4 regions of the Litoribrevibacter albus genome follow, and region 2 is predicted to be linked to each of the others. Evidence: predicted binding sites of a transcription regulator. Region 2 holds the regulator's gene; each other region holds the start of a gene.
The links. Region 2 encodes FNR, which switches genes on or off when oxygen is low (the NO sensors DNR and NnrR bind a similar motif). Its sites were predicted from a motif close to TTGATNTANATCAA; they were not measured.

Region 1 (7,496 bases), on a different contig from region 2:
TTAATGCGGAGGATGCCGCCCGTTCTCTTGCCATTTCGATGAATACGGCACTTCGGGAAAATGATCAAGCCAGTCTGGAGACCTTGCTCAACGCCATGTTTGATGGTGGCGATTATCAGAGCATTCGGGTGTTTTCGGTGAACGGTCGACTGCTGATTGAGAAAAAATCCGAAGCGATCATGTCAGACGTACCTTCCTGGTTTAAGAGTTTAATTGAATTCAAAAGTGTAACGGCTGAAAGTGAAGTTACGGATGGCTGGCAGCAATACGGTCGTATCTTTGTCGAGCCGAATTCTGAAAAAAGTTACGGTAAGCTTTGGTCGATTACCAGCAAAATGGTGGTGTGGGTTGTGCTGTTGATGGGTGCAGCGCTGATCATGATCATCTTCTTTATGAAAACCTTATTGAAGCCATTATCGGATATGGAGCATCAGGCAAACGCCATCTCTAATCGCGATTTCCAAACCATCCCACTACCTAAAGCACGAGAGTTAAGACGTGTCGTTATGGTTATGAACGGCATGGCAGAGAAGTTGAGCAAGTTGTTTTCCGATCAGGCGGAAATGACAGAACAGTTGCGAGAAATGTCGTTTCGGGACTCGCTGACAGGCTTATCGAATCGACGTGATTTTGTGGCTCACTTTAAATCGTATCTTGATCCGCGACAGGGCAGCAAAAGTGGCGCGATGATCCTTGTGGGAATTCGGGCATTTGATAAGTTTAATCAGGAGCATGGCACCACCAAGGGGGATGAGTTGTTAGTTCAACTCTCCAATCAGATTAAAGTCATGCGTCGAGATCACAGCAAGATCATAACCGCTCGTTTAAAAGGGGCTGAGTTTGGGATCTTTATTCCGGATGTTTCCAGAGAGCATGCATTGCAGGCGTTGAAAAAACTGTTTAAAGATTTGTCTATGTTGCCGGCGGTTCATGGTAAGAGTGACATGTCGGATAAGTTGCACCTTGGTCTGGCCTATTATTCAGAAACTTCCAAGATTCCAAGTACGGGAGATTTGATCAGTCTTGCGGACCAGGCGTTGCGTCGAGCGCAAGGACGGGGCCGTAATACGGTCATTATGCTGTCGACCAGCGAAGCGATTGAATCCGATGGCGTGATGGGGGATCAAGCGTGGCGTGGTTATCTGGAAAAGGTATTGGAACGTCGAGCCGTTAAATTGCTGTATCAGCCGGTTAAGCATTTTGGTGTCGCCAGTACGTCGGATTACGAAGTACTGGCGAGAACCGATTACAAAGACAGTTTGGTAACGGCTTCGTTGTTCTGGCCAATGGTTGAGCGCTATCAGTGGACGGAGCAGTTTGATCAGTTGATCATCACGAAGGCGATGTCTTTGATGGTCAGTCAGACACACGATTTACGCTTGACGATCAATGTGTCTCCTAAGTCACTTTTATCCAAAAAGTTTGCAGATTGGTTGCTGAAAGTGGCCCAGGAAAATCCAGCCGTATCGAAACGTGTGATTCTTGAAGTGTCTGAGTATGCATTGCATCAGGATGCGGAAAGTATCATTGCTCTGTCGCAATCTTTAAGTGCCTACGGCATGAAGTTAGCGATTGATCACTTTGGCGCAAGTTCGGGAACCTTTAGTTATCTGAATCGTGTTCAGGTCGATCATTTGAAAGTGGATCGCAGTTATATTCGTGATGTACACCTTTCAAAAGATAATCAGTTTTATATTCGTTCCTTAATCCAAATTGCACATAACTTGGATATTAAAGTATATGCCGAGGGTGTAGAAAAGGACGAAGAGTATGAGGTGCTAAAAGCGTTAGGCTTGGATGGTGCCATTGGATATTTATTTGGTAAGCCGTTAGCGGAACCTCATTAGAGCGCTGCTAAACGCTAAACTCATTATATCGACTGAGACACTGCGTTGATTTAATGATTGAATAAATCAAATGAACTGCGAGTTTTGAGATCTCTGGTTTGAATAGAGTTTCAAATGAATCGGAGAGCGAGCTCTCATTCTTAATCAGTAGTTTGATGTCGCTGGTAGATGGAAAAGAGGCAAGATAAATGGATAAGAAAACGTTGTATGGTATTTCAGGTGGTGTTGGCGCATTTGTTTTGTTGCTTACATTGATCGGTTGGTATTGGAGTTCAGAACCAGATTCTATCAGGGTGGTAACGGCAGCTACCAATCATGCTGAGCAGAACTCGCAGAATCTAGTGACGGGCTATGTCACTACTCACACCTTAATATCGGTTATCGATACCCTATTAAATAAATCGGGTGGCTATATCTCCAATGATATCTTTCCGCCAGGGGTTGCCATGGACAATATGCCAAATTGGGAATTTGGTGTGTTGGTGCAGGTTCGCGATTTGGCACGTGCTTTCCGTCGTGATTTCAGTCGATCTCAATCTCAATCGACAGAGGACAAAGATCTTGCCAAAGCGGAACCTTTGTTGAATTTTGATCACAAGAGCCGCTTCTTTCCTTCGTCGGAATCTCAATATCAGGACGCCCAAGATTATTTAGAGTCTTATCTGGGTCGTTTGGCCGATCCAAAAGAGTCGCGTGCTCAGTTTTATACCCGTGCGGATAACCTAAGCCGCTGGTTATCGGATGTGGAAACCCGTTTGGGTAGCTTATCTCAGCGTTTGAGTGCAGCGGTAGGCAAGGTTCAGATTAATACGGATTTGGCGGGCGATAATGTAGCGGAGCAAGCGACACCGGGTGTGGACCATGAAATTGTAAAAACGCCTTGGCTGGAAATTGACGATGTGTTCTATCAGACACGCGGTTCCTGTTGGGCGTTGATTCAGATTCTGACGGCGATTGAAAATGATTTCCGCCCGGTACTTGAAAAGAAAAATGCCCGTATCAGTTTGAAGCAAATTATTCGTGAATTAGAGTCTACACAGGAGTCTGTCTTTAGCCCTGTTATTCTGAATGGTGAAGGGTTTGGCTTGTTAGCCAATCATTCATTGGTGATGGCATCTTATGTGGCGCGTGCTCACGCAGCCATCATCGATTTAAGAAGTCTGCTAGAGCAAGGGTAATAGGTTAAGCCTATTACCCTCTGATCTTAGAGTTGCTCCAACAAGTGGGTTAATTGATCTGCCAGATCCTTCAGTTGATCCACTTCTGCTTCCGTCATTTTAAATGGATCTAGCTGGTGAATCTGATTGGATAACTCACTGGCTGCCTTCTTGGCATCTTCCTTAATTTGTTGATGTTGATTGGCTGAGGCGTTGTCCTCATCCGAGACTTGATACGGTTCGACCTGTTGATCGTGAATACAATCGTGGTTCAGCAGAAACTCGGCCAGTTTGGTATCCACTTTGAGGATGTGGTTCTTCAACCAGTTGACCAGAAACTCTTGAATGAGTGCCGCATCTTCGATGGTGAGCTTGTCGATGTCGGCTTGGCTGGAGTTCAGTTCAGCAATAAACAGTTGGTGTTGTTTCTTGTGTTTTGTCAGCTTCTCTTCAGTATAACCATACTGAGCCATCAGGGTTTCTTCGGTGGTAAAGTGATAACGCGTATAATCGAACAATTCTTCAAGAATGGACTCTAAAGAAGCGCTTTCAAATTGGGATTCAATCGCATCATGCAGTTTGTTGATTAGACTGATCAGGATTTGATGTTGATCGTCAATGACTTTGATGCCTACGGCATACTCTGGTTTCCAGCGGAATAAACTCATAGACAACCCTTTAGCGATGGAATAAGACGTCTGTCGTCAGTCTAATACAACGCGATCACCCTAAGAAGTTTACCTGTGCATTGTATTGATTTTGATCAATATAGCATAGGCAGTGAATTCAACTTGGTTTATAGTGCTCCCTTCTTTTTAATGCACTATGAATACTCTAATTAAAACCACAAGGACGTTGTTTGATGTTCTCTTTTTATCGTTCACTCGTTTTATCTAATCCTAGGCTGTGGCTGCTGATTATTTTGGGATTGTCGGTATTGGCCGTTATCTCGGGCCAGTCCTTTAAAATTGATGCATCAGCAGATTCTTTGACTCTGGAGAACGATAAAGACCTCAAATATTTTCGTGACGTGGTGAAGGAATTCGGGGCGGATGACTTTCTGTTTATTACTTATGCACCCAAGAATGATTCCATTGTTAGTGATAAAAGCCTGAATGAAATCAGTCTGATTTCAACCAAGCTGGAGGCGTTGAATGATGTTTCTTCGGTGGTGAGCATTCTGAATGTGCCTCTGTTGGACAGCCCCAGAATCAGTTTAACTGAGTTGTCTCAGGGAATGAGAACGCTGGCAACGCCTGGGGTAAATAAAGAATTGGCGTTGAAAGAGTTTCAGAACAGCCCGCTTTATAATCAGCTGTTGATGAGTGAAGATGCCAAGACCACGGCTCTTCAAGTTAATCTAAAACGCGATACCGAATACTACCGCCTGCTGAATGCTCGTAACGAACTCAGAAATGCCTCGAAAGAAGAAGGGTTCAGTAAGCAAGCGGACATGGCACATGCTGAGGCTCAGTTTTCCGAATACAATGCTGCCCGACTAAAACGTGAGAGCCAAACGATTGCTGACGTTCGGGCGATTCTTGATCAGCATCGTGAACATGCCGATATTTTCTTAGGCGGTGTGACCATGATTACTTCCGACATGATCAGCTTTATTGAAGATGATCTGGTGACCTTTGGTATCGGTGTAGTTCTGTTCCTGATTGCAATGTTAACGGTTATCTTCAGGAAAGTGCGCTGGGTCTTGGTTCCTCTATTGAGCTGCTTGTTGACCTCCATCTGGCTGGTCGGTTTGCTGGCGTTGTTGGATTGGCGAGCGACGGTTATCTCATCCAACTTCGTGTCGCTGGTTCTGATCATTACTATGTCGATGTGTGTGCACTTGGTGGTGCGCTATCGTGAACTGCATCTGGAGATGCCAAAGGCAAACCAGTTTGAGTTGGTGGAATCGACCACTTTGCACATGATTAAGCCGTGTCTGTATACCTCCCTTACCACCATTGTTGCCTTTATGTCGTTGGTGTTTTCAGGCATTAAACCTGTGATCGATTTTGGCTGGATGATGGCTACCGGGGTTGGTTTGGCTTTCCTTCTGACCTTTATTATTTTCCCTGTATTGATGTTATTGATTCCGGTGGATGAGCCGGTAGAAGAACACGACTTTACCGAAGCCTTTACGCTTTTCTTTGCTGGTTTGGCGAAACGTCGTTATGTGTCGATAGCGTTTATTTCACTTGGGCTGGCGGCAGGATCAATTTTTGGAATTACCAAGCTGGAAGTAGAAAACAGCTTTATCGGTTACTTTGATGATAAAACCGAAATTTACCAAGGGATGTCGGTGATCGATCAGGAGCTTGGCGGAACAACGCCGCTGGACATTGTAATCAAGCCGGATCAGCAATTTGATGAGTTTGTGAAGTCTCTGGAAACGCCTTTCGAAGCGGTAGAACTTGAAGGCGATGATTTCTTAGAAGATGAGATGGGCGAAGAGCTGGGTGATTTGGACGGGTTGGGAGATGCGTTCGGTGACATGGGCGATGGTTTTGGGGAGGCCGATGAAGCCAATGCGCCAAGCTACTGGCTAACCACCAAACAGTTGGCGCGATTGAAAGAGATTCATCAATATCTGGAATCTTACCCTGAAATCGGCAAGGTGTTATCACTGAGTACAGTAATGGACTTGGCGACCATGCTGAATGACGATAAGCCATTAAGCGATTTTGAGTTAGCCTTGGTACGTACTATGGTGCCGGAAGATGTGTCTGACATCCTGATCAAACCTTACTTGTCTGATGATGCGAACACGGCCCGCATTACCATGCGTATTATCGACTCAGATCCTGAATTGCGTCGGGCAGAATTGCTTGAAAAAATTCAGACGGATCTTCAGCAAAAATTTGGTTTAGAGGTCGAGCAATATCGGCTCACCAACATGATGGTGCTTTACAACAACATGCTACAAAGCTTGTTCACCTCACAGATTGAAACTTTAGGTGTGGTGTTTTTGGCGATCATGTTGATGTTCTGGGTGCTGTTCCGTTCTTTCTATCTTGCAGTGGTCGCGATTATTCCGAACATGCTGGCGGCTGGCATGGTGTTGGGGGCGATGGGGCTGGCTGGCTTACCTTTGGATATGATGACCATTACCATCGCTGCTATTACAGTGGGGATTGCGGTGGATGACACCATTCACTACATCCATCGCTTTATGGAAGAATTCCCCAAAGATTACGACTACAAAGCCACCATTGTTCGCTGTCACGGCAGTATTGGTAAGGCGATGTACTATACCTCAGTTATTATTGTTGTGGGCTTCTCCATCCTGGCGTTGTCGAACTTCGTTCCAACCATCTATTTTGGGATCTTAACTGGTCTGGCGATGGTGGCGGCTATTTTTGCAGCCTTAACCTTGCTGCCGTCGCTGATCTTGCTGTGTAAGCCGGTAGGTAATGGGGATGCACAAAAGGCTCGGATGGCGACGGAAAGCAATTCCTAATGGCACCGCTTTAGTCTGTAAAGCTCTCCAGAATAAATTATGTGTGATTTTTGTTCTGGATAGCGCTATTTTGACTATTATTAGTTGAGTTGAAATATCCGAACTAAGGTATTGAGTCTAAATTATTTTTCGGTGTATCCGATAAATAAAGCGAAGGTTGAATATAGCCACTAATACACTCTTGTAGGTGAGAGAGGACATCAGATTGAGTTCCGTTGAAACAGTTATTGTATTTAATATCGTTGGCTTCACTGTGATGTTGCTGATTATGTTTGCGTTGGGTTGGTGGTTTTTAAAGAAACAAGCCAAAACCGTATCGGATATTGCGCTAAAAAACGTTCAGAAAGAAATTCATAAGGCCAAGCAACAGCTGGTTAAAATGAATCGTCAGATGATGAAAGACTTTAATGTGGATGAATCTGCAATGCTGGAATTCACGCCAGTGGTGATCGACAGTAAATCCATACGTGCGATGGAAGAAATCTACAAAGCCTTTGTTGTGTGGGGAAAAACCAGTGCTGATGCTGCAAGCAAAATTAGCAAGCTAGGAGCGCAAGAGCTGGCAGGGATGCATGCAAGCAAACAGGAAGAGTGTCTCAAAACTTTTTATTCTGAGGCACGAAAAGCCTATAACCTGGCCCAACAGCTGGATCATCAAATCGAATTTGATGCAGCTTATCTTGACGATACCTTGATCAAAGATATGAGCAGTATGGCTAAGCAAACCATCTCTCTGAGTGAAAGCCTGCTGGATCACGTAAAGAAATCGGCTGAAAAATCAAAGTCCACAAATGCCCGAGATAACCTCAAACTTTACGCTGCGATGGAAAAGCAAGCGGTCACCATCGTAAGCTTCCATAATTTGGAATATAAAAACTTCGTGAAGAATAACATGGCGCAGAAAGTTCGTGATTTAAGAGCAGGGATGAGCCAGGCAGGGGGCGAAGAAGCGTTTGAGGAGTAGGGATTTCTAATGAGATACCCTGTTTACTGAAACATAAAAAAACCGCCTTTCGGCGGTTTTTTCGTTTAATA
Region 2 (7,496 bases):
TGTCGATTTGGAAGTTGATCGCGGTCGCGGCGCAAACTTGTTTCGTGAGAATTTCAAAGGCGACATTGAGAACAGCTACAACATCCGAGTTATGAATAAGTCTCAACACGCAGAAACCTATGTTCTATCCGCAACAGGGTTTGAAGGGCTTTCAGTCGTTGGCGATACAGAGATTACTCTTGAATCAGGTGAAATCAGTCAGGTTCCAGTGAGTGTTATCGTTCCGGTTACCAATCTTGAATCAAGAAGTGAACCTATTTACTTTAAGGTTGTCGCAGAAAGCGATGAAAACATTTTTGCAGAAACCGAGAGTCGCTTTATGGGCCCTCGTCGTAGATAATACACACCGCCCGTCTGCGTAAGGCGGGCCTGTGTTCACACATTTCAATGAGTAGTTTGATGACTGAGAATAATGAAAACCAAGGTAACTGGAATCAACCTTGGCTTTGGTTCACTTTGGCGCCTTTAATCCTTTCCGTAGTTCTTGGGCTGACCATGCTCAACATCTCCTTCCATATTCAAGACGGGCTAGTTACCGACGAATATTCAAAGGAAGGATTGGCAATTAACGAACAAATTGAAAAAGAAGTAAAAGCAAAAGACATTCAGGCAGAAGCGACTATCAGCCTGGATGCAGAATCAGGTGAGCTCACATTGGACTTCACCAGTCAACTGACTGAACTGCCTGCTAATTTAATGATTGAACTCGTACACCCAATCATTAAAGACAAAGACATCTCGGTGGTTCTTACACATAACAGCCAAGGTCGTTATTTAGGTCAAGTTGAGAATGGAATTGAAGGTAAGCGCTATGTAAGTATTCACGAACTTCAAAACCCTACCTGGGTATTGAAAGGTGAACTACATTTCCCTATTTCCAGCGCGACAACCCTTAGCGCTCATTAATTAAAGGCAGGGTTCACCCCCTGCCCCTACCTGTAACGAGTACTATGCAAGATCGTAGCTGTTATCACTGCGGTGAGCCCGTTCCAACCAACGTAGACATTACTTCCGAACTCGACCATCAAACGAGGTCATTTTGCTGTATTGGTTGCCAAGCTGTTGCACTGACGATCTCAGGTGCTGGACTAGATAACTATTACCAGTTCCGAACCAAAAATGCAGAACAGGCCAGCGATCTTTCAGATCAACAAGAAAAATACGCGTTGTATGATGAACCGAGTGTTCAGGAAAAGTTCTGCAGTTATGAAGGGAACTCAGCTTCGGCAACCCTACTGATTAAGGGTATTACATGTGCGGCCTGTGTTTGGCTTATCGAAAAACACCTTGAAAAAATCGATGGCATACAAGAAGTCAGAGTCAACCTTAGCACCCACAGAGCCAGTATCACCTGGGATACAAATACGTTAAAGCTTAGCGATCTGTTTTTTGCTATCGACGCGATTGGCTATCACGCGGAACCCTGGAAAGCGAACCGAGCAGCTCAGCAGCAACAAAAAGAAAGCCATACCGCCCTCATTCGTCTTGGTATAGCCGGCATTGGCATGATGCAAGTAATGATGATGGCCAACGCCTTGTATTTCGGTCATTACACTGGCATCGATAAATCCTATGAAGCCTTTATTCGCTGGGCCAGTTTATTCTTAAGCACGCCAGTTGTTCTTTATTCTGCCTTCCCGTTTTTTAATGCCGCGATACGCGACTTGAAGACCAAGCACTTGACGATGGATGTGCCCGTTTCAATTGCTATTGCGCTTGCTTACTCCTCAAGTATTTGGGCCACCTTTAATGGCGCTGGTGAAGTCTATTTCGACTCTGTCTGTATGTTCACCTTCTTCCTATTGCTTGGCAGATACTTTGAGATGAAGGTTCGTCATCAGAATTCTCAGGTCACTAACGACCTAATCGGGTTAATGCCAAATTCAACCTTGGTTTATACCGACGGCGAATACAAAGTTACGCCTACAGAACAAATCAAGGTGGGTGATAGAATTTTGGTCAAAGCCGGCCACACAATTCCTTCCGATGCTAAAGTCATCGAAGGCACCGCCGATGTGGATGAGTCTGCTTTAACAGGTGAATACCTTCCTGTTCGCAAAAAGATTGGTGATTTTGTAATGGGCGGAACTACCTGCCTTGATCACCCTATTGAAATAGAAATCACCACCATTGGTCATCAAAATACCCTCAACCTCGTAGTTGAGTTGATGAACAAAGCGGAATCAAACAAACCCAGAATTGCACGCATTGCTGATACCATTGCCAGCCGATTCGTTGCTGCGGTATTGATAACTGCAGTGAGTGTTTGGGGTACATGGATGTTCATTGACCCCGACAAAGCATTTTGGATTGCTTTATCTGTCTTGGTGGTAACATGTCCGTGTGCGCTCTCTTTAGCAACACCCACTGCCATTACAGCCGCCACATCCTCTCTTAAACGCTCAGGTCTTATTATCACCAGCACACATGTTCTTGAGGGGCTGCCAACCATTACCGATATTCTGTTTGATAAAACAGGTACTCTAACCGAAGGTAAGCTGTCTATTTCAGACATCGACATTCCGTCCCATTTGCCTGAATCAGAAGCTCTTGCCTTGGCAGCTCGATTGGAAGCTGCCTCCGAGCACCCTATTGCCCGAGCTTTCCCAACAACAAACCAGCCAGCTCAAGATATCGAGATAACACCCGGTGGTGGCCTGAGTGGCACCGTCGACGGTAAGACCCTGTACATTGGCCACAGTCAATTTATTCAAGAGAAGACATCCATCAATGAAGTTGTGCTTCCAGATAGCCATAACTGGGTTGTATTAGCTGATGGACAACAGGTTCTTGCCTTTTTTAAAGTTGAGGACACTTTAAGAGCAGATGCAAAAGAGGCCATTCAGGCGCTCCGCCAGCGGAAGATCAATCTCCACATGCTGACAGGTGATCGCTCCCAAAATGCCGAAGACATGGCCAGAACACTGGATATCGAACACGTACATTCGGGCCTCACGCCTCAAGGAAAACTTGATCAACTATCAAAACTGCATACTCAGGAATGTCGTACCTTAATGATAGGCGATGGCATTAATGACATTCCTGTTTTGGCCTCGGCCGGCATTTCCATCGCGATGAATGAAGCAACCGACCTGGCAAAAACCAAGTCCGATATGATATTGATGAATGGTCAACTCAACGCCATTAATAATGCGTTCACCATTGCCGAACAGTGTCGAAAAATAATCAAACAGAATCTCGGTTGGGCTTTGATATATAATCTGATCGCCTTACCGCTGGCCGCCACAGGATTTATTCCTCCTTGGGCTGCTGCAATCGGTATGTCAGCAAGCTCACTGGTCGTTGTGCTGAATGCACTCAGACTAAGAAACATCTGAACTTGAGGTAACGTGTGTGGACAGTATCCTTTTCTTAATTCCTATCTCAATTATCTTTTTGACCATTGCCGTTATTACGCTGGTATGGAACATCAAAAGTGGCCAGTTTGATGATATGGAAACGCCTGCGCATAAAATTCTCTTCGATGACGATGAAGATTTGCTGCCAGATGATGCCAAACCCATTAAGAAAAACAATTCGGACACGAATTCCGACACGCCATCCAACAAACCAGAATAACCTTCTGCCAATCAAGATATAACAGGCCCACACATGACCGTTGATACCCTCTCATTTACCGCTGCCCTGCTTATTGGTTTACTTGGTGGCGCACACTGTATAGGAATGTGTGGAGGCATTACGGCCACGTTTGGTCTAAATAGCCAAGGCAATATTTCCCAGCGCTTCAGCAAAAATCTGGCGTTCAATCTAGGGCGAATCACCAGCTACACCGGAGCAGGTTTTCTAATTGGTTTAGCCAGCTCTCTTCTTGCTAATCTTAGCCCGACCGTCGGTATGATACTTCGACTGATTGCCGGCGTTTTCATTGTGCTGATGGGGCTATACATTGCTGACTGGTCTCGCGCAATTACAAAAATAGAAAAGCCAGGACAATGGATATGGAAACGTATTCAACCGCTCACTAAGCCTTTCCTACCAGCAGATACCGTTTATAAATCCTTATCCCTTGGTTTACTTTGGGGATGGCTTCCTTGTGGACTGGTTTATAGCACCCTAGTGCTTGCTTCAGCCAATGCTTCTCCAACCAGCTCCGCACTAGTTATGTTTGCCTTTGGTCTCGGCACCTTACCTACAATGCTAGCAACAGGTTTACTAGCATCCCAGCTCAGCAACATTATCCGTAACAAAAACATCCGAAACTTAGCTGCCATAATGATGATATTGATGGGGCTATGGATTATCTGGGGAAATGGCCAACATCTGCTCGGCCACGGAAATCATGCAAACCACACGACTCACACAGATCATACAAATCATTCAGAGCATAGTGATCATGATCATAGTACAATGCAGCATAATTCGTCTGGCCCTGATCATTCGAGCATGAATCATTCTGCAATCGATCATTCAACCATGGATCATTCACAAATGAATCACGATGACATGATCAAGACTCCGATTAGCCATGAGCAGAATGGGGACGATCATATGATTCATAGAGAGAAGACAGAAGAACCATCGATACAAGGTATCAATGATCAAACACCTGAGATTGACCATTCAAAAATGGATCACTCGCAGATGCAGCATTAACCATTAGAGTGCGCTTTTTTAAACATCTATACTATCAGTTAGTAAAGTGAATTTTGCATAAGATAGTCGATGCATTTCTTTTTTTAGTCACTAGAGCGCATAGCTAGAAAATGCACCACAAACGTGCTTTTAAGAATGGTAAAGCTGTGTTATAAATTACCAAAACTTACGGAAGCTGAAGCTTATGTCTCAGAAAACAATCACTAGCGTTAAAGGGTGCGGTACCGCAGTTAGCTGCCAGGACTGCTCATTGAGCTCACTCTGCTTACCCTTATCACTTCACGAGCAAGATATTGACCGTTTTGATGCAATCATTAAACGTGGTCGACCTTATCAAAAAGGTCAAACATTATGGCGCCAGGGGGATGATTTCCATTCTGTGCTTGCTATTCGATCAGGCAGTGTGAAGAGCTTTATTACCAGTCCTTCTGGAGAAGAACAAATTGTTGGCTTCCACTTTGCGGGTGAGATGATTGGTCTTAATGGGTTATTTAATAAAAAATACCCTATTACCACCGTCGCACTGGAAACGACAACCGTATGTGACATTCCATACGACAGCCTGGATGCGTTAGCGGATGATCTGCCTGAACTACGTGATCAGGTACTTCAAAGCATGAGCCAGGAAATCTCTGAAGACCAACAAATGATGCTTCTTTTAAGTAAGAAAACATCTGAGCAGCGTCTTGCTACTTTCCTAGTTTCAGTCTCAGAACGATTCCACCGCCGTGGATACTCTGCAACCCGCTTCCGTCTAACTATGTCGAGAAACGACTTAGGTAACTTCCTAGGCTTAGCGGTAGAAACGGTTAGCCGTATTTTCAGTAAGTTCCAACAAAAAGAATTGCTACGCTTCCTGGACAGCAGCCGAGACATTGAACTGCTGGACGTTGATGGTCTTTATGAACTTGCCGACCTTCAAGATGGAACAGCCAGTGCTTGCGGTAAACGAGTAGCGGGTTAATAGTCCGCTCTCACTGAAACCGGTTATACAATAACTGGTTCATAAAAAAGCCCGGCATAGAAACCGGGCTTTTTTATTACCTATGAAATATCATTTCAGTCAGTAACCACCTGATAACAAGGTACGTATTTACTGCCCGGTAATTTCATTCGCTTCTGCTGAACAAAAGAAGTTAGCAGTGTATCCAGTTTCTTCATCAAGTTAGTTTCACCGTGCAACTTGAACGGGCCATGCTTGTGAATCTCTGCAATTCCCTGCTCTTTGACATTCCCCGCTACAATACCGGACATAGCTCGTCGTAACTGAGAGGCCAGCATGTGAGGCTCCTGCCCCGTATTCAGGTTTAATTCAGACATCGATGCATGGGTTGGAATAAACGGCTCTTGAAAGACAGCAGCAATATCCAACATCCAGTTAAAGTAGTAGGCATCTTTTCGCGCCTTACGATGTTCTTTCACCTCAGTCATTCTGGCCTTCAACTCAACAGCCACCTTCTCAGGGTCATCAATGATGATCTCATAAAGTTTTTGAGCTTCAGGCCCCAAAGTATCTCCAATAAACTCGTCGATCTGTCGGAAATACGCTTCGGACTCTTTAGGGGCCGTAAAATACACAGGAATTTCAGCACCATGCTTATTCCCCATGAGTACACCTAATAAGTAGAGAATCTCTTCCGCAGTTCCTGCCCCTCCTGGGAACACGACTATGCCATGCCCCAATCGTACAAAGGCTTCCAGACGTTTTTCGATGTCCGGCAAAATAATTAGCTCATTTACAATCGGATTTGGGGATTCCGCTGCAATAATGCCTGGTTCAGTTAGACCTATGTATCTAGGGTTTCTGATACGCTGCTTCACATGAGCAACATTGGCACCTTTCATCGGCCCCTTCATCGCCCCAGGACCACAGCCAGTGCAGATATCAAAGCCTCTGAGCCCTAATTGATAGCCAACTTCCTTGGTGTAGTCGTATTCATGCTCACTAATGGAGTGTCCACCCCAACAAACAATAATATTAGGATCAACACGTGCCTGGAGAGCATTCGCCTGACGCAAGGTATGAAAAACCGCTTCCGTGATTAGAGGACCATTGCCTTCCTCATGCAATAAGTCCAGATCCAACTGACTGCTTAAATGAATAATATCTCTGAGAACGGAAAAAAGATTTTCTTTGACCCCCTGAATCATTTTTCCATCGACAAATGCCCTCGCTGGTGCATTTTGAACAGCGATACAAGCACCACGCGCTTGAGGAACAATACTAATTTCAAAATCCAAATACTGATTTTCTAACTGTTCAATGTCGTCGTTATCAATGCCACTGTTCATAACAGCCAGAGAACAACGTCTGAACATTTCATAGAGTTTGCCTTTATTAAGGCCGCTTAACTGATTGATTTCATTGATGGATAGAATATCCAAACTTCCGACGGGTGATAATACTGAATAATCAATTACTTCTGATGGCATAATGCACTCCTTGCCAATGATCCATATTTCATTTTAGTTGAAATATCCTTGTTATTACCGAAAACGGGACTTCACTCTCCTTCATGTTCATCTAAAGATGCAAAATAGTCACCAAGTAGCCCTCTGAGGGTATTAGCCCAATCTTCAAATTTGATGACATCGTCAGCCGTTCCATCTTCATTCCAACCTATGGTTATCCCTCCGGACAATATCGACACTGCATGAAGTTGCTCTTTATAAGCACCTAGCAATGACTCAATATGCTGTATTATAGCTAGAGGTAATTCACCTTGGTTAATATACCAATCCCATCCTGCAAACGAGGAAGAGGATGAAGTCTCTTCAACATTATGATGACTTCGAATAAGCATCCATCCCGAATGAAGCCTATTGCTTTCAACTCCATCAAATGAATAACCTGCCGCATCGACAGCGCCTTCTTCCACTCG
Region 3 (7,496 bases), on a different contig from region 2:
AGACGCTTATTACCCATTCATGGACGTTCTGCACAGCGAAATGGATGTTCAGCGTGTTGGCTATTGCGAAGCGGATATCGCTCGTATTAATGAGGATGATAGGTTTGCAAGTGCTCACCTATCTGTTCAACAGAAGCTCTTGATCGCGCAAGTAATTAATCAAAACGGAGTGTTGTTCACCCATGATCAAGCGCTTCATGCCCAGAACTCATTTCAAGAATATTTAGGGCAGTTTGAAGAGCATCTAACACCATCAATCACAATCACCAAAGCAGAGAAAATACCTACCCCTGAAATGCCTCAGGAACCGGTGTTTTCAACGATTCTGGATGCGCTTTACGAAACATCAAAAGTGTTGGTTGTGCCCTTTAAATCCAGTGCCTCAGGAAGTGAACAGTATGTCTAATAAATCTATTCTTATCCCTCTGGTAACGCCTCTGAATGTACAGAAAAAGGTGTGTGAGTTCAGTGTTAAAGCCTTAATTGAGCGTACCAAAAGTTATACAGAAGGCTACATTCCGTGCCTGACCTCAGGCGAAGGCTGGAAACTCAGCGAAGAAGACTGGTGCGATATGGTGGCCTATACCCGAAAATACGCTCCGACTCATCGTATTGTCGCCGGTATTGAGAAGCCTACCACCGAAGAAGTGCTTCGCTTTGCACAACTTGGCGCCGAGCTAGGCATTGATGGCATCATCATTACCAGTCCATTTGATGAAGCCATCAGCCAGGAAGACATCTATCAACACTATCGCAAAGTTCATGATCAGCTTTCGATTGATATCTACATCTACAACGAATCTGAGCTTTCACTGAATACAACACAGCCTGAAACCTTGGTCAGAATTTCTGAACTGCCAAGAGTCGTTGGCATTAAGGAATCGAGCAATTCAGAGGAATTCAACGCCATTCGAGCGCACTTACAATCCAACGGCGTAAAGGTCTATCAAGGCTGGGAAGACAAGATCGTCGATGACCGATTTGCAGACGGAAACATTTGCTCGCTGAGCAACGTCTACCCTCAACTCTGTCTGCAAGCCACTCAGGCACCATCGGATGAATTGAAGTCCCAAATCGGAGAACTGTGTGAACGCCACCAGATTTTCGCTGAAGATTGGTACGCACACATCAAACACTTTCTGAATAGCACCGGTGTCATTTCAAGTGATTACTGCTTTGATCCGTCTTGAAGGAAGTAGCATATGATCAATCAACAACAACTGTACCATTACAACCGCGATCAGGTTATCCATGCCAAACCCCATGAACAATCGTTCTTAGACTTTGAGCAGCAATGGATTGATGCGGCGCTCAGCTCACTTTCTAGCACACCGGTGATTGATAGCTATGAGCATTTAGTGAGTGAAATAAAACAAATGATCACAATGGAATCCGCCGACGAACCCGACAGTGCCCGCTTTGTTTCGGAGCGGATCTCACTCGAACAGTTTCGTATTCTGGTACAAGAATTTGCCCTCGATGGATTGACCGAAGCGCAGATCTTCTACGCGATCATGCCCCGCTTGTCATTAGCAGCCCAACTGCCGATGTTGCGAATTCTTATCGATGAGTTTGGTTCAGCCAACCCTGCCAAAACGCATACCAAGTTGTATCGTAAACTGCTGGAAGAACTCACCATGCCGACCGAGGTGGACTACTACTTCGATAAGATCGAAAGCAGCAGTTATGCCTTTGTTAACATGTTCTATTGGCTGACATTACGCGCCGATGATCCATCCTACTTTGTTGGTGCGCTCACCTACCTTGAAAGCATTATTCCTGCCGTGTTTCCTTGCTATACCGAAGCCTGCCAACGCTTAGGTATTGAGCAACATCATTATTACAGCGAGCACTGTCACATTGATGATTTTCACGCCAAAGAATGCTTTCGCATCCTCAAAGCTATGCATCAAACCGACACTCTGAATGTGAAAAAAGCCTGGCAGGGTGTGAATCTGGCTAGCTTAGTTACCAATCAGGCATTTGAACAAGCAGTGCTTAAAGCCCAGCGCGTATCTCAACTGCACGCGCGAGCGTCTGTTACGGAGACACAACCATGACAGATACGGCTATGACAGATACGGCTATGACAGAAACAGCTCGAACAAACACCGTAGTGACAGACACATCCAGAGTTACTCTGATGGCTGAGAGCCAGGAGTATCGGGAGGAAGGAACATTTCTACTGTCGCATGAAGGCAAGTGTTATCGCCTTCCGCGACACTGCCCACATCGTGCGGGTCGACTTGATCACGGCAAGGTCAATTGGGAGAAAAAAACCATTGCCTGTCCTCTGCATCAATCCGTTTTCCGAATTGATACAGGAGAGCAAGTCGCAGGCCCCGAGTGTGGCAGCTTAACGGTAGAAATCTCATCAGTCTCTGATGAACACGCAGTACCTAAAAGCAGTAATCTAAAATCAACTCCTCACAACAACGGAACCTTACAACAAAACCCATAAATACGGAGATACAACTATGAATACAAACCTTAGTCCATATGGTCTGTTACTGATGCGCATCGCTTTAGGCGTTGTTCTGTTATCACACAGCCTTTATTTAAAAATGGTGGTATTCACATTAGCAGGGACCGCCAACTACTTTGATTCCATCGGATTACCCGGTTGGTTTGCCTATGTGGTCTTTTTTGTCGAAGCCATTGCTGGCATATCACTGATCATCGGCTTTAAGACCCGTCTTTCGGCAGCCTTGGTTGTTCCGATTCTTCTGGGAGCTACCTGGGCACACAGTGGGAACGGATGGTTATTTACAGCTGAAAACGGTGGCTGGGAATATCCTCTATTCCTTTCCTTCATTGCGGCAGCAGTGGCTTTGACAGGGCCTGGTGCTTACGCATTGGAATCCAACAAACTCAGCCTAGTGGATGAATTAAGTCCAGCCAAGGCATTGTCCAACCATTAAGGAAGGAGGCCGGTTGTGAATAATCATTCCCCTTATGCCGAGTATGAAACGAATCAACCTTGGCTGCCCTTTTCCGAGGTGTTACTCGATTGGGATGAGTCCTTCCACCAGCTAATGCTCAATGATCGCCTGCGAATGCAGGCGTATGAGCAAGCAATCAAAGAGACGGTCAAAGCCGGTGATGTGGTGGTGGATCTTGGTGCCGGAACGGGTATTTTGAGTTTGTGGGCATTAGAAGCAGGCGCCAGTCGCGTCTACGCAATTGACCTCGACTCCGATATCCTAAAGCTTGCCGAACAATCGATGGCGAAAACAGAGTACGCTGATCGTTTCATTGCCCTCAATCAGCTTTCCTATGATGTAACATTACCTGAACGTGCCGATGTTCTGATCTCAGAGATCCTTGGCAATATCGCCGATAATGAAGATTTCCAACCCATCATCTGCGATGCCATTGAGCGCTTTCTGAAACCTGATGGAAAGTGCCTGCCCAGAGATGCCTGCTCGTTTATCGCGCCGGTCACTTCGGAAGTGGCACACAACGCCATCAAACAAGGAAAGATCAAGACACTTAACCCCAATTATCAATTGGATAAACTGCTGGAACAGAAGGCCATAAATAATCGCTTTAACCTGTACTACGATACTGTGCTGCCAGCATCGTCCCGACTCAGTCAGCCTCAGGCGATTCAGCGATATCATGGTGATTGGAGTCAATCTTCCACCTACCATAAATCGCGTTCCTTTGTGATTGAACAAGATGCTCGATTAACAGGTTTTCAGTGTTACTTCATAGCGACATTGAGCGACAACATCTCTCTGGATATTTCCGGTGACTGTTTAGTTAAGCGCAGCTGTTCAGACAGCTGGAAGCATGCCTATCTTCCCATTGAAGAGTGTATTGATGTGAAAAAAGGAGACATTATCTCCTTAAGCTTCAGCCGGTATTACCCGGAAGATGCCTGTTCCCTAGCGTTCCGTCAGATTTATCGCTGGAAAGGAAACGTCATGCGAAATGGAGACAGTATTGCGACCTTCGATCAATGCATGGATGAACGGGTTTTTGACTAACTTAGCCGCTACTCGTTAGCCCACAATACCAGCTTTATCATGACCATATTTAGTGGTCATGATAAGGCCCACTCTTGATCAGAATCATCCCTTGCCCCCTAGAATTAAGCGTTTCCCCCTGCGTACTTCATTTCATCAGATATACTTAAAAAGTAGGACAATGACTTTTCCTATTCTTCATCTGATATATATCAATACACGCTAATCAATCGCCTGAGATGATGATTTCAATTAGGAATGATTCAGCAAACGTCAGAATCTAGGAGGTGGCTTATGGATCTTGATCATGTCAGAACAAAGCTTCTGGAACAAAAAGAGCAAATTGAACGTAGAGTTAGCGCAATCAGTAAAGACTTAAATCGATCTGAGCCTATGAGCCAGGACTTCAGTGAACAAGCAACTGAGCAAGAAAACCTGGATGTATTGCACGCACTCGAACACGAAGGTAAAGAAGAACTCCAACTAATCAAAAGCGCACTCAATCGCTTACAAAGCGGTGAATATGGGCTTTGCAGTCTTTGCGGTGAAGAGATTAATCCAGCCCGTTTAGATGCACTTCCTTTTGCAACAACCTGTATTGGCTGCGCAGAATAAATCCACTTTGTATAGATCTTAGGGCTGTTCTAAAGTTAGTGTATCGCTAACCCCTATCCGAAGCCATTGGGCTTCTTAATGGACAGCCCTATGTCGTCTTCCCACTACAAACCGAACCATGTACCTCAGCTAACGCCTTGTCTTACGGTTGAAGAACCAGAGAAGTCGATCAACTTTTATGAGCTGGCTTTTGGCTTTGAAACGATAGGCAACCCCATCGTCAAAGAAGGTTTGGTTATCTTTGCTGAAATGTTCTGTCTGGAAGCAAGAATCATGATTCAACGCCAGGGCAGCTTCAGCAGCATTTCCCAAACACCAAAACAAATCGGGACTCAACAAGGTATCGGTATTTATCTCTACATCCCGGACATTGAATCCCACTTTGAACGCGCTCAATCCTGCGGAGCAACCATTCTGTCTGAGTTGATAGACACCTTTTGGGGCGATCAGATCTACACGGCCAAAGACCTGGATGGTTATCTCTGGACCTTTGCTCAGAAGATTTCAGACCCTAATGCCATAGACGAAGACATTGCGTTCACCGACATGTGGCCGCAAGAAGTGTTGATTCAAGATGAGTAACTCAAGCACAAGAACAGCAACCCAAGCACAAAAAGAACAATCGACCCCAAAGACTGAACAATGAAGCCCTATACCTGAAACTCAACGAGTAAAGGCATCCCAAAAGACTCTTTTACACAAGAGCCCCCAAAAAAGAGCCCCCAAAAAAGAGCCGCCCATAAAAAAGCCCACCAATGGTGGGCTAAAAACGTAATAACGCAAAAGCGGAATATCTGCCTCCAAACGAGGTTAAAGCAGATTCGATAGCAACAGCACGCCTAGAATATCGCGCGTTGGCAATGAGCGGCGGTGACAATAGTAAATTTTAAACTCTTCACCACGGAAACGACTTTTCGTGAAATGTAATCCTTTAAAGTTGTATAGGAAATTACACTTGTCGTAGACAAACTTCATGATGCCTTTCAACACATTTGACTCATGTGAAGCAGGTGCATCAAGACCCGCAAGAGGAATCAGACCAAGGTCAATACGTTCTACACCTTCCTCTTTAAACACCTCCATCGCATGTAACATTAAGGTATACCAGATACCTTGTTTGAAAGACGCACATGCACGAGAAATGTTAGGCACATAACTAACAATTTTATTGTTCTCATAAATCGGATCAAAGAAGATGAAGCCAACAGGCTCACCATCCTGATACGCATAGAAGCTACGAGAACCTTCCTTATAGTCCATGCTCATAGGACGAATAAGGAAATTAATTTCTTTCTTACTCACTTTACGAGTTTGCAACCACGCCTTGGAAATCTCTTTCGTGCGCTGCTCTGCATAACTTTCTTTTACTTCGATACCACGCTTTTCCGCTTGGTTAAGCGCAGTTCGCAAAACTTGCTTCTTCTTACCTTTAAGCGACCACTTCGTCAGATCAATAAAAGACTCGATACCAAACTGTGTTGAGTTATAACCAAATCGGTTGTGCATCATAACGGCTACGTCTTCAGATGCCTGAACAAAGGAAGTGTTTGGATGCTTATTCAAAAATTGAGCAACCAAATGCTCTCTGTGCTCTGGAGCGCAGATCGGGTCACCCAGTACAAAAGACACACCAAATTTTTGTTTGTAGCCAATGAAACCAACACCTGGCAGATCAAAATACTTCATACCTGGCTGCATAGCAGAATAAGACTGGCTATGACCACCGAATTGCTTTAAGTACTCAACGCGTTCAGAAAGAGAGAAGCCACTAAATCCAGTGAGCGCCTTCCCCGAGACAAGAATTGATTGATCTTCCATTGTTCCGCCCTCTATTTTTATTCTTATTGTTTTTAAGAGTCCTGAAGACTCAGATCTATGCCATTACTGCTTAGGCAGCTTTGCGCCCTAAAATCGACCAATAGGCATTAAATTTTAAAAAGCTGAACGGTTTCTTGTCTTCAATATCCAATCCGGCTTTTTTCATAACTTCTGGGTAGTTATACACTTCGTGCAGTGCATTCTTGGTGAAGGCAACAAAAATCAATACAGCGCCATACCAATAAGCTTTCTTCAAGGTACGAACCAAAACATTGCCCGTTGGATACATAAAGTCACCAACAACCACATGACCACCCGGCTTACATAGACTGATTAAATGATTTAAAACGTCTGGCATCATTGATTTGTTGAAAACATTCAGGAAGAAGTTCGCAACCACCATGTCGTACTGTTCAATTTCATCAACTTTGAAAATATCATTGTGAACCTGACGAACCGTCACTTGGATATTTTCTTTCTCTAACAGCTTCTGGAAGTTATCCAGCATGGTTTTAGACAGATCAACAACCGTAACGTCAGCACCCAACTTAGCCGCATGAATAGCATCTCGGCCGTGGCCAACACCAGCAAATAGTACTTTCTGTCCAGGTTTTAGGCGATCCAGATTGGCAATTTTACAGTTTTCAATTTGTTGACCACTGTAGACTCTGCCAAGAAAGTCATAGATAGGTCCGATCCACTTATAGTTATCACGCATTGGTATGCTTCCGTATTGTTATTATTTTTGGAACATATTGTTGTTATATCTTGTTCAGCACTAAGACTAATGCTTGCACTTGAGTCCTTCAAGCCAAAAATTTAGATAATTGTGAATTAATGCTCATTTTGATCAAAGGAGTCATTTGTTGTGGATAAACGGCATCCCAACAAACTCTTAAAACTACTCCCTTTATAAGAAAAGGCTATAAATCGAAAAAAATTGATATAGATATCAAGCTATTATCCGCTCTTTATTCACCATCCTTCCTAAACACAACAACATCCTGACTTTCAAACTCACAATCCAACTGATGGTGCTGCGCCAGCCACTCGAACGTCGACTCACTATAAAAGCAGATATGGGTTGGATCG
Region 4 (7,496 bases), on a different contig from region 2:
TCAACTCGGCAGAATTAAGACGTTCCGTTGAAGTCACCAGCATTGCAACCGCCGTGGCTTTACTGGGAATAACCCGACTCAAAAGCTGGGCCACCATGCTAGCGATGACCAAGCTCGAAGATAAACCCAAATCATTACTGGCTATTTCATTACAACGGGCCTATTTCTGCGAACATGTTGCGAGCATCTTCAATGAGAAACTGGCAGAGAAATTTTACATGATCGGTATGCTCTCATGCCTGGACTTATTCTTTGATATCTCCATTCACGATCTCATGAAAAAGTTACCCTTGGATGAAGAAAGCAAAGAAGCCCTCACCGAATACCGGGGCTTACTGGGGTTGATTCTAAAAACCGCAACCCTCTACGAAAAGTTCAAGCTCCTTGATGTGCCTTGGGCGCAACTCCGTGAACTTGGGCTAACCCAAAATGATGTAAACACCATTTTTATTGATAGTCATGTCAAAGCCAATGCCATGATAGACAGCCTTTAATCCGTTTTTGATTAAAGCGTTTTAAGCAATTTTCTTTTACACTCCCGATATCAACATTTCACCTTGATGTCGGGTTTTAAGGAAAATCTCATGACCAGCTTTAACGCCATCTATCAGGACGCAATTACTCAGAAAGGCTCCCAAAAAGCCATCAACGATCTATTAGATTCACGCCTTCAGGCACCTGCCACCAGCGAAGAACTGGCCGAGATTCCCGATCACCGATATCTCTCCTTAATGAGTTTACGAATCTTCCGGGCCGGCTTAAAGCACAGTTTGGTGGATGCAAAATGGCCGGCCTTCGAAAAAGCCTTTCATGGTTTTAACGTACTGGGTAATGCTCATCTCAGTGATGATGCCATTGCAGAACACATGACCAATACAGATCTGATTCGTCATCTGGGGAAAATGAAGTCGATTCGTGATAATGCAGCGTTTATCCTTCGTACCTCTGAAGAACATGGGAGCTTCGGCAAGTTCTTAGGTGACTGGCCGGTCACCGACATTGTCGGTCTGTGGGATCACTTGAAAAAACACGGCACGCAGCTGGGCGGTGCATCGGGTTCGTATTTCTTACGCATGGTCAACAAAGACACCTTCATCTTCACGAAAGATGTGGTGACCGCACTGAAAGCCAGAAATATCATTGATAAAAACCCCACATCCAAGCGAGATTTAAAACTCGTTCAAGAAAAATTCACTGAATGGCATCAAGAATCCGGTTGGCCGTTATCCCGCATCAGCTTATTACTGGCACTAACGGTGGGCTAACTAAACTTATTCCGAGTCAGATGAGGGTTGATGCTTACACGCAATCATCTCATTAGGTGGTTCATGCTGATCGCAACGGACACAATTCAGACAATGGCCCAACATGGCGTCTCGACCTTGCGCCGACGTAACCCAAGGCCGATTAATAAAGGGCGGTTGATGTCGCACGTGCTGCCCGTGAAAACAAGCCAGTTCAGCAACCCAGTCACCGAGCTCATCCTGATGAAAGCCTATGATGGGTTGCTTCACGTATTACCTCATTAAATGAAAATATCGATAGAGATCAATTCTGAGCCACTTGCTTATGAGACAACATCAGAGACTCATACTGCTTGGTAATCTGATCCATTTTCTTCAAGATGGATTCAGTGGTTACCGAAATAACTGTCGGAACATAGCGACCATCGTCACCTAATTTAAACCCGGATTGCGAAAAGCGCCATTGATTACCCACTTTTCTCAAAGAGCGATTAAGATCTTCGGTGTTCAAATCTGAATCCATCAGGGTTTGCAATGAATCATCGAACAGCTGAACAGCCTGCTCGAACTCCTGTTTAAGATCCACTGATTCCACCTTCCAGTACAACGCCATATACGCTTTGGCAATTTTCTGGGACAACATCCGCTGTCTGCCGGATATATTCACCAACTGAGCACTGTTAACGTTTGCCTTGAGCTCAATAGCCTTAACCACCTGATCACAGGCTACCAACAACGCTAAATTCTGCTCCATTAAGTCAGGGACATTCGACTTATTCGGTGGGCTGATGATACGTTCACGGTGCATTACCCACAATGATTCGACCTTATCCAGCTTGTTATTGATTTCTTCCGTGGTCGCATACTCACGCAATTCAAGGAATTGTTGTTCAAACAAAGCCACACTGTCGTCGAGTTGTTTTTGGGCCATTTCAACCTTCACATCCGCGCCAATCATCAAATAGCTCTTCATCATTCGCTGAGAAAGCATCCGCTGTCGACCAGACTTGTTAATGGCTTCCGCGTCCGTCATTCCCCAACTGAACGAGGGAATGGAAAATGGAATGAGTAGCAGGATCAGTAGCTTGATGAAATATCTCAATTGGAATCTTTTCACTGGAACATCCTTCTTTTAGGCAGTATTAATAGTTCAAGCAGTCTTGCCAAAAGCACATAGCAGGCCAACTCAGAAATAAGTGCAATGTATAAGAAAACAGTTGAGTAACATTTGCCCTAAGGCAATAAAATCGGCTTTTCCGAGTAAAACAATCGGAAATATCGTTATGATCGTGTTCCCCAAAGGAGCACGGTAGATATGAAAAACACCAAAAGGCATCAAGCCACACTTCGTAAATCCAATGCAGCTGCACCAACAAGGGGGAAATTTATAGATTTGCACTAAAACAGGCCGAACAGTAAAGACTGTTCAAAAGCCGTTTAAATACAAAAAGATACGCAGTTAAGCATTTGATCTTGGTTACCGCATGGTCTACAGTTTGGCTTTATAAGAATAAAGTATCACCACCAAGATCGTCCGATGAGACTGATCATTAGGTATTCGTTCACCCTATGCGCCAACACTTTCTTTATCGTTATACGACGTACATTTTTGATCGTTATACCGCGTTTATCCTATGCAGCCTGGTTACGTTCGTTACCTCATTAATGAGTGCCAACGCATCGGCAGATGTACGATTTCCTGAGTATTGGACCATTGATGAATACTTGGAGGTCTTTCCTGAACAAAAAACAAAATCCGAAGCCTTTAACCTTCGAGTGCAAAGCCAACCCAAACGACTCATTAACAATGACAAGCCGGTGAATATTCTGGTCATCTGTCCGGGCTTACAGATTTCAGATTATTGGCGTCGCAGCATTGCCGCCTTCGAACACAGGTTAAAGCGATTGGGTGTGCAGTATCAACTCGATAAGCATTTCACCAAACCCGGCATCGATCTTAACGAACAATCCAAACTGCTCAAACAAAGTCTTGGCGACAACACCGATTACCTGCTGTTCACTCTGGACGCCCTGAAACATCAGAAGTTGATTGAACAGGTCATGACTCAGAGTCAGATCAAAATCATCTTGCAGAACATCACGACTCCGTTGAAAGCCTTTGGAACCCAGCAACCGTTTCTCTATGTCGGGTTTGACCACATCATCGGCACACAACTGCTCATTCAGGAATACCAGAAGCGTTTCCCAACGGGCGGTAACTACGCCATCTTGTATGGTACTCAAGGCTACGTTAGCCAGATGCGTGGAGGTGTCTTTGAGAGCTTCATGAATGCATCCTCGGGCTACCAACTACAAGACAGCTATTACGTGAATTTTGATCGTGCTCTAGCAAAAGCAGCCACCCAACAACTGATCAAGGATCATCAGCAAGATCAATCTCCATTAGATTTCATCTACGCAACCTCAACCGACATTGCTCTGGGCACACTGGATGCACTGACAGAACTTGGATTAGAACAGAACATTACCGTCAATGGCTGGGGTGGCGGCTCATCAGAACTGAATCAGCTGAAAGCCAAATCGCTCGATTTCACCGTGATGCGTATGAACGACGACAATGGCGTGGCGATGGCAGAAGCCATTGGTATGGATCTGCTCGGCGAAACAACACAGGTGCCCACCATTTATTCCGGCAGTTTCCGATTAGTCACACAAGACACCAAACCGAAACAGCTGCAACGCTTCGAAGAACGGGCATTCAGGTACTCTGATCATGCTATGGTTGAACAACATGGATTGGCCAAATAAATGCGCTGGATAAGCAAGATGACCTCTCGTGCGGGCTTGCCCTTTCATCGCCTGATTTCAGCCTGTTTATGCCTGTCACTGAGTGTCACCGCCTTTGTGTGTCTGTGGTTTTATTACACCAACACCACCAATATGCTGCACGACAGTGCTCAGGACCACACCCGGCAACTGCGCAAACTCACGTCCCTGGTGTTAGAAAACCGTCAGGCGGAATTGGAACATGTGCTTTCAATCCTTCAGCAAGACCAGCAACTTAACCAATTAACCCTTCAGCAAAGTTCCCTGGTAGTTGAATCAACCAATTATGAACACCTTACCCGTCAGATTCATCAACGGTTAAACGAGTTATTGAGCACGTATGCTACGGATCTCGACCTGTTGTTGTTTGTGCCTATTCGAGGAGGAAAGGAAATCATCGCAGGTCATTCCAGCTATCATCTGGACAACATGATTACCGAGTTGAGAAACCACTTACCCAACTTAGGTGCACAGCTATTTACTCCCAACAGCGAATTTTCCGGTGTGGCATATCATAATATTGCCAGCGGCATGGCATACAGTAAGGAATTGATTGGCGGCCCGTTAAACAAACGATTGGGCTATCTTTTTGGCATCAATTTATTCAACAACAATGTCCAATTACTTCGCCGAATCGTAAACAATACCGGGGTTGATGGCGCGACGCTGGTAATTCAACCATCATCAGATCCAAAGGTCGCTGTCACCGGCACATCCAGAGATCATGCCAATGGATCTTTGGAACCCATCGCCTGGATGAATCAGGTAGGAACGACACCGATCTATCAGGCAAACGACGAGTATCCGGATGAACATTTTTCTGTCATTGACCTATTAGGGGATCATGACATCGCTCATCAGGATGCCACACAACTTCAATTGATTTTATGGCAGAAAGAATCCTACCTGACCAGCCATTATCAACTCTTTACCCAAACACTGATTCTGGTTGTGGGGTTGGTCCTGCTACTGGGGACAGGTATCGCCGTACTGGCTACCAAGATCAGCAGCCGATCGCTGAATTATCTGACCAAGTTTGCCGAAAAGCAGACCTCAGATACGGATACACCACATTTCGAAGCCACCCCCATCTATGAGATCAATCAAGTAGGCCGACGCCTGGAACAGGCGATGCAGGATGTAGTATCGAATGAAGAAATGTATCGGAATATTCTCAATTACTCGGGCTCCGTGGTGTACATCAAAACCCTTGATGGTCGCTATCAGTTTGTGAACTCCGAATTCGAATGCGTTACGGGTATCCCTCACTCAGAGGTTTATGGAAAAACCAACGAAGACATCTTCCCGCCTCGCGTTGCCGAAGAATTCACAAACCATGACAACAAAGTACTTCAGGAAATGCGGGTGCTTAACTTCAGGGAAGATCTGGTCAAAGACGGCGAAACCTTTTCTTTTATCAGCGTGAAATTCCCGATTAAAAATCAACAAGGCGACATCATCTACATTTGTGGTTTCCTAACGGACATCACCGGCATCATCCAAACCCAGGAAGAGCTGTCACGGGAAAAAGCCCGCGCGGAAGAAGCAACCACGCAACTGAACAGCCTCAACAAGAGTCTGGCCGATGCCATTACCAAGAAAACGATGGAACTGGAATCCACTCAGGAAAGCCTGATCCAATCGGAAAAACTGGCTTCCCTGGGCTCATTGGTAGCAGGCATCTCTCATGAACTTAACACGCCGATTGGGACGGCATTGACGGTATCCACCACACTGGAAGAACGTATTGCACACCTCCACGAAGACTTCCTCAGTGGCTCGCTCAGTAAACGAGCGATGGAAAATTATCTTCAGGATCTCAACGAATCCTCATCTATCCTGATCCGTTCGTTAAGTTCAGCCATTGAACTGATCTCCAGTTTTAAACAGCTGTCCGTGGATCAAACCAGTGCACAACGCCGTACCTTTAGCTTGAAGAAGACACTGGAAGAAGTGGCCATCACCCACCGACATCTGCTCTCAGATAGCCCGATTCAGTTAATCGCAATGATTTACGAAGATGCCCAGCTGGATTCATACCCCGGCGCACTGGTGCAAGTCATGAATAATCTTATTCACAACGCCATCAATCATGGCTTCGCCGATGATTTCAAAGGAAACATTATCATCACCACCAAACTGGAAGCAGGGCATGCGATCATCAACATCAGCGATAATGGCTACGGCATCCCGGCAGAGTCTCAAAAGAAGGTGTTTGATCCCTTCTTTACCACCAAACTGGGGCAAGGCGGCAGTGGCTTAGGCCTGCACATTGTGCACTCCATCGTAACCGGTATTCTTGGTGGCAGTATCGTCTTGAACAGCCGTCATGGCGGCGTAAACACCGGCACCGATTTCCAAATCACCTTACCTTTGATAGCGCCTCACCATACTGAAGCCTCTCATTCCAAAGCATCGATCACAGAGACCTCTAATACCTAGGGAACCTCTGAATAAGCCCCGTAACGGCCGAACCATTCACATCAAACAAAACACCCACATAAAAAATAATGACCATCATCAACTCGACAGGGCATATCCTTGCTGAGTATCGACAACATCAGCCAGCGTGCCAAAAACCACCTATCTAGACAGCAATTTGTCTTTTATTAATCTAAATCAATATCCCTACCATCCCAATGGGTACACTGCCGTGCTCTATTTCTTAGGCTCAATAGTATTCAGGAATTGTTCATGCACTTTGATGCACCCGTTGGTGAAGTCGCACACCGTAATCTTCTGTACTGTTCCAGCACACATACGCTTCAAGAAGCCGCACGAATGATGCGCCAACAAAAGTGCAGCTCCATCATCGTCAAAGATGAGGACACCATTCTCGGTATCTGGACAGAAGCCGATGCCATTAAGCTGAACTTCCGTGAGAACGATATTGGTCAGCAACCCATCCACCAATTCATGACGAGTCCGGTAGAATCGGTTCCTTCGGATACACGAGTTGGCAAGGTGGTGGAGTTGTTTCGTCAACGAGGTTTTCGTCATTGTCTGGTGAATTATGGGCCAACCCAGGCGCCCGGCATCATCAGCCAAACCGACATCACCTTGAACATCAACATCGATCATTTCCTGACGCTGTGCAAGGTCAAAGCCGCACAAGAACTCTGCCTGACCCTCAAACAAGACACCTCGTTTGCCAAAGCCGTTGAAACCATGCGTTTACGGAAAACCGATGCTGCGGTAGTTATTGATGACGACCTACGCCCTATCGGCATCATCACCCAGGCGGACCTGGTGAAAGTCCTGGCCGACGAGATGAGCAGCCCGTCACTGACGGAAATTGCGCTGAAAGAATTGGTCTGCATTGATAACGAAGACACCCTGTTATCTGCGCGTGATGCGTTAATGACACATAAAATACGGCATCTGGTGGTAGCCAATCAACAAGGCCGGGTGGAAGGTGTGATTTCGATGCGTCACATCCTGCAGTTCCTGCAAATGGAGTATTCA

Region 1: QQL66_RS01045 (bacteriohemerythrin) is a predicted target of FNR. The motif match lies at 3,758-3,771, and genes of this name have one in related genera.
Region 3: QQL66_RS07510 (TraR/DksA family transcriptional regulator) is a predicted target of FNR. The motif match lies at 4,174-4,187, and genes of this name have one in related genera.
Region 4: QQL66_RS16075 (type IV pili methyl-accepting chemotaxis transducer N-terminal domain-containing protein) is a predicted target of FNR. The motif match lies at 2,473-2,486, and genes of this name have one in related genera.

What each region holds. Positions count from the first base shown of each region.
Region 1 is NZ_BSNM01000002.1:199,841-207,336, forward strand. Features, by position in the region: gene QQL66_RS01035 (bifunctional diguanylate cyclase/phosphodiesterase) at 1-1,847, shown strand, start outside; gene QQL66_RS01040 (DUF2333 family protein) at 2,036-3,025, shown strand; gene QQL66_RS01045 (bacteriohemerythrin) at 3,052-3,672, opposite strand; gene QQL66_RS01050 (efflux RND transporter permease subunit) at 3,867-6,461, shown strand; gene QQL66_RS01055 (hypothetical protein) at 6,667-7,425, shown strand.
Region 2 is NZ_BSNM01000003.1:223,779-231,274, reverse strand. Features, by position in the region: gene ccoG (cytochrome c oxidase accessory protein CcoG) at 1-340, shown strand, start outside; gene QQL66_RS02825 (FixH family protein) at 400-906, shown strand; gene QQL66_RS02820 (heavy metal translocating P-type ATPase) at 951-3,338, shown strand; gene ccoS (cbb3-type cytochrome oxidase assembly protein CcoS) at 3,355-3,579, shown strand; gene QQL66_RS02810 (sulfite exporter TauE/SafE family protein) at 3,613-4,614, shown strand; gene fnr (fumarate/nitrate reduction transcriptional regulator Fnr) at 4,799-5,578, shown strand; gene ppnN (nucleotide 5'-monophosphate nucleosidase PpnN) at 5,674-7,047, opposite strand; gene QQL66_RS02795 (hypothetical protein) at 7,119-7,496, opposite strand, start outside.
Region 3 is NZ_BSNM01000011.1:83,817-91,312, forward strand. Features, by position in the region: gene QQL66_RS07480 (DUF6190 family protein) at 1-406, shown strand, start outside; gene QQL66_RS07485 (dihydrodipicolinate synthase family protein) at 399-1,190, shown strand; gene QQL66_RS07490 (iron-containing redox enzyme family protein) at 1,203-2,060, shown strand; gene QQL66_RS07495 (Rieske (2Fe-2S) protein) at 2,057-2,461, shown strand; gene QQL66_RS07500 (DoxX family protein) at 2,478-2,921, shown strand; gene QQL66_RS07505 (50S ribosomal protein L11 methyltransferase) at 2,937-3,992, shown strand; gene QQL66_RS07510 (TraR/DksA family transcriptional regulator) at 4,266-4,586, shown strand; gene QQL66_RS07515 (VOC family protein) at 4,677-5,168, shown strand; gene QQL66_RS07520 (DUF2156 domain-containing protein) at 5,397-6,404, opposite strand; gene QQL66_RS07525 (class I SAM-dependent methyltransferase) at 6,475-7,122, opposite strand; gene QQL66_RS07530 (class I SAM-dependent methyltransferase) at 7,376-7,496, opposite strand, start outside.
Region 4 is NZ_BSNM01000016.1:288,657-296,152, forward strand. Features, by position in the region: gene QQL66_RS16060 (EAL and HDOD domain-containing protein) at 1-494, shown strand, start outside; gene QQL66_RS16065 (DNA-3-methyladenine glycosylase I) at 585-1,265, shown strand; gene QQL66_RS16070 (DUF3565 domain-containing protein) at 1,272-1,514, opposite strand; gene QQL66_RS16075 (type IV pili methyl-accepting chemotaxis transducer N-terminal domain-containing protein) at 1,549-2,361, opposite strand; gene QQL66_RS16080 (substrate-binding domain-containing protein) at 2,814-4,013, shown strand; gene QQL66_RS16085 (PAS domain-containing sensor histidine kinase) at 4,032-6,473, shown strand; gene QQL66_RS16090 (EAL domain-containing protein) at 6,726-7,496, shown strand, end outside.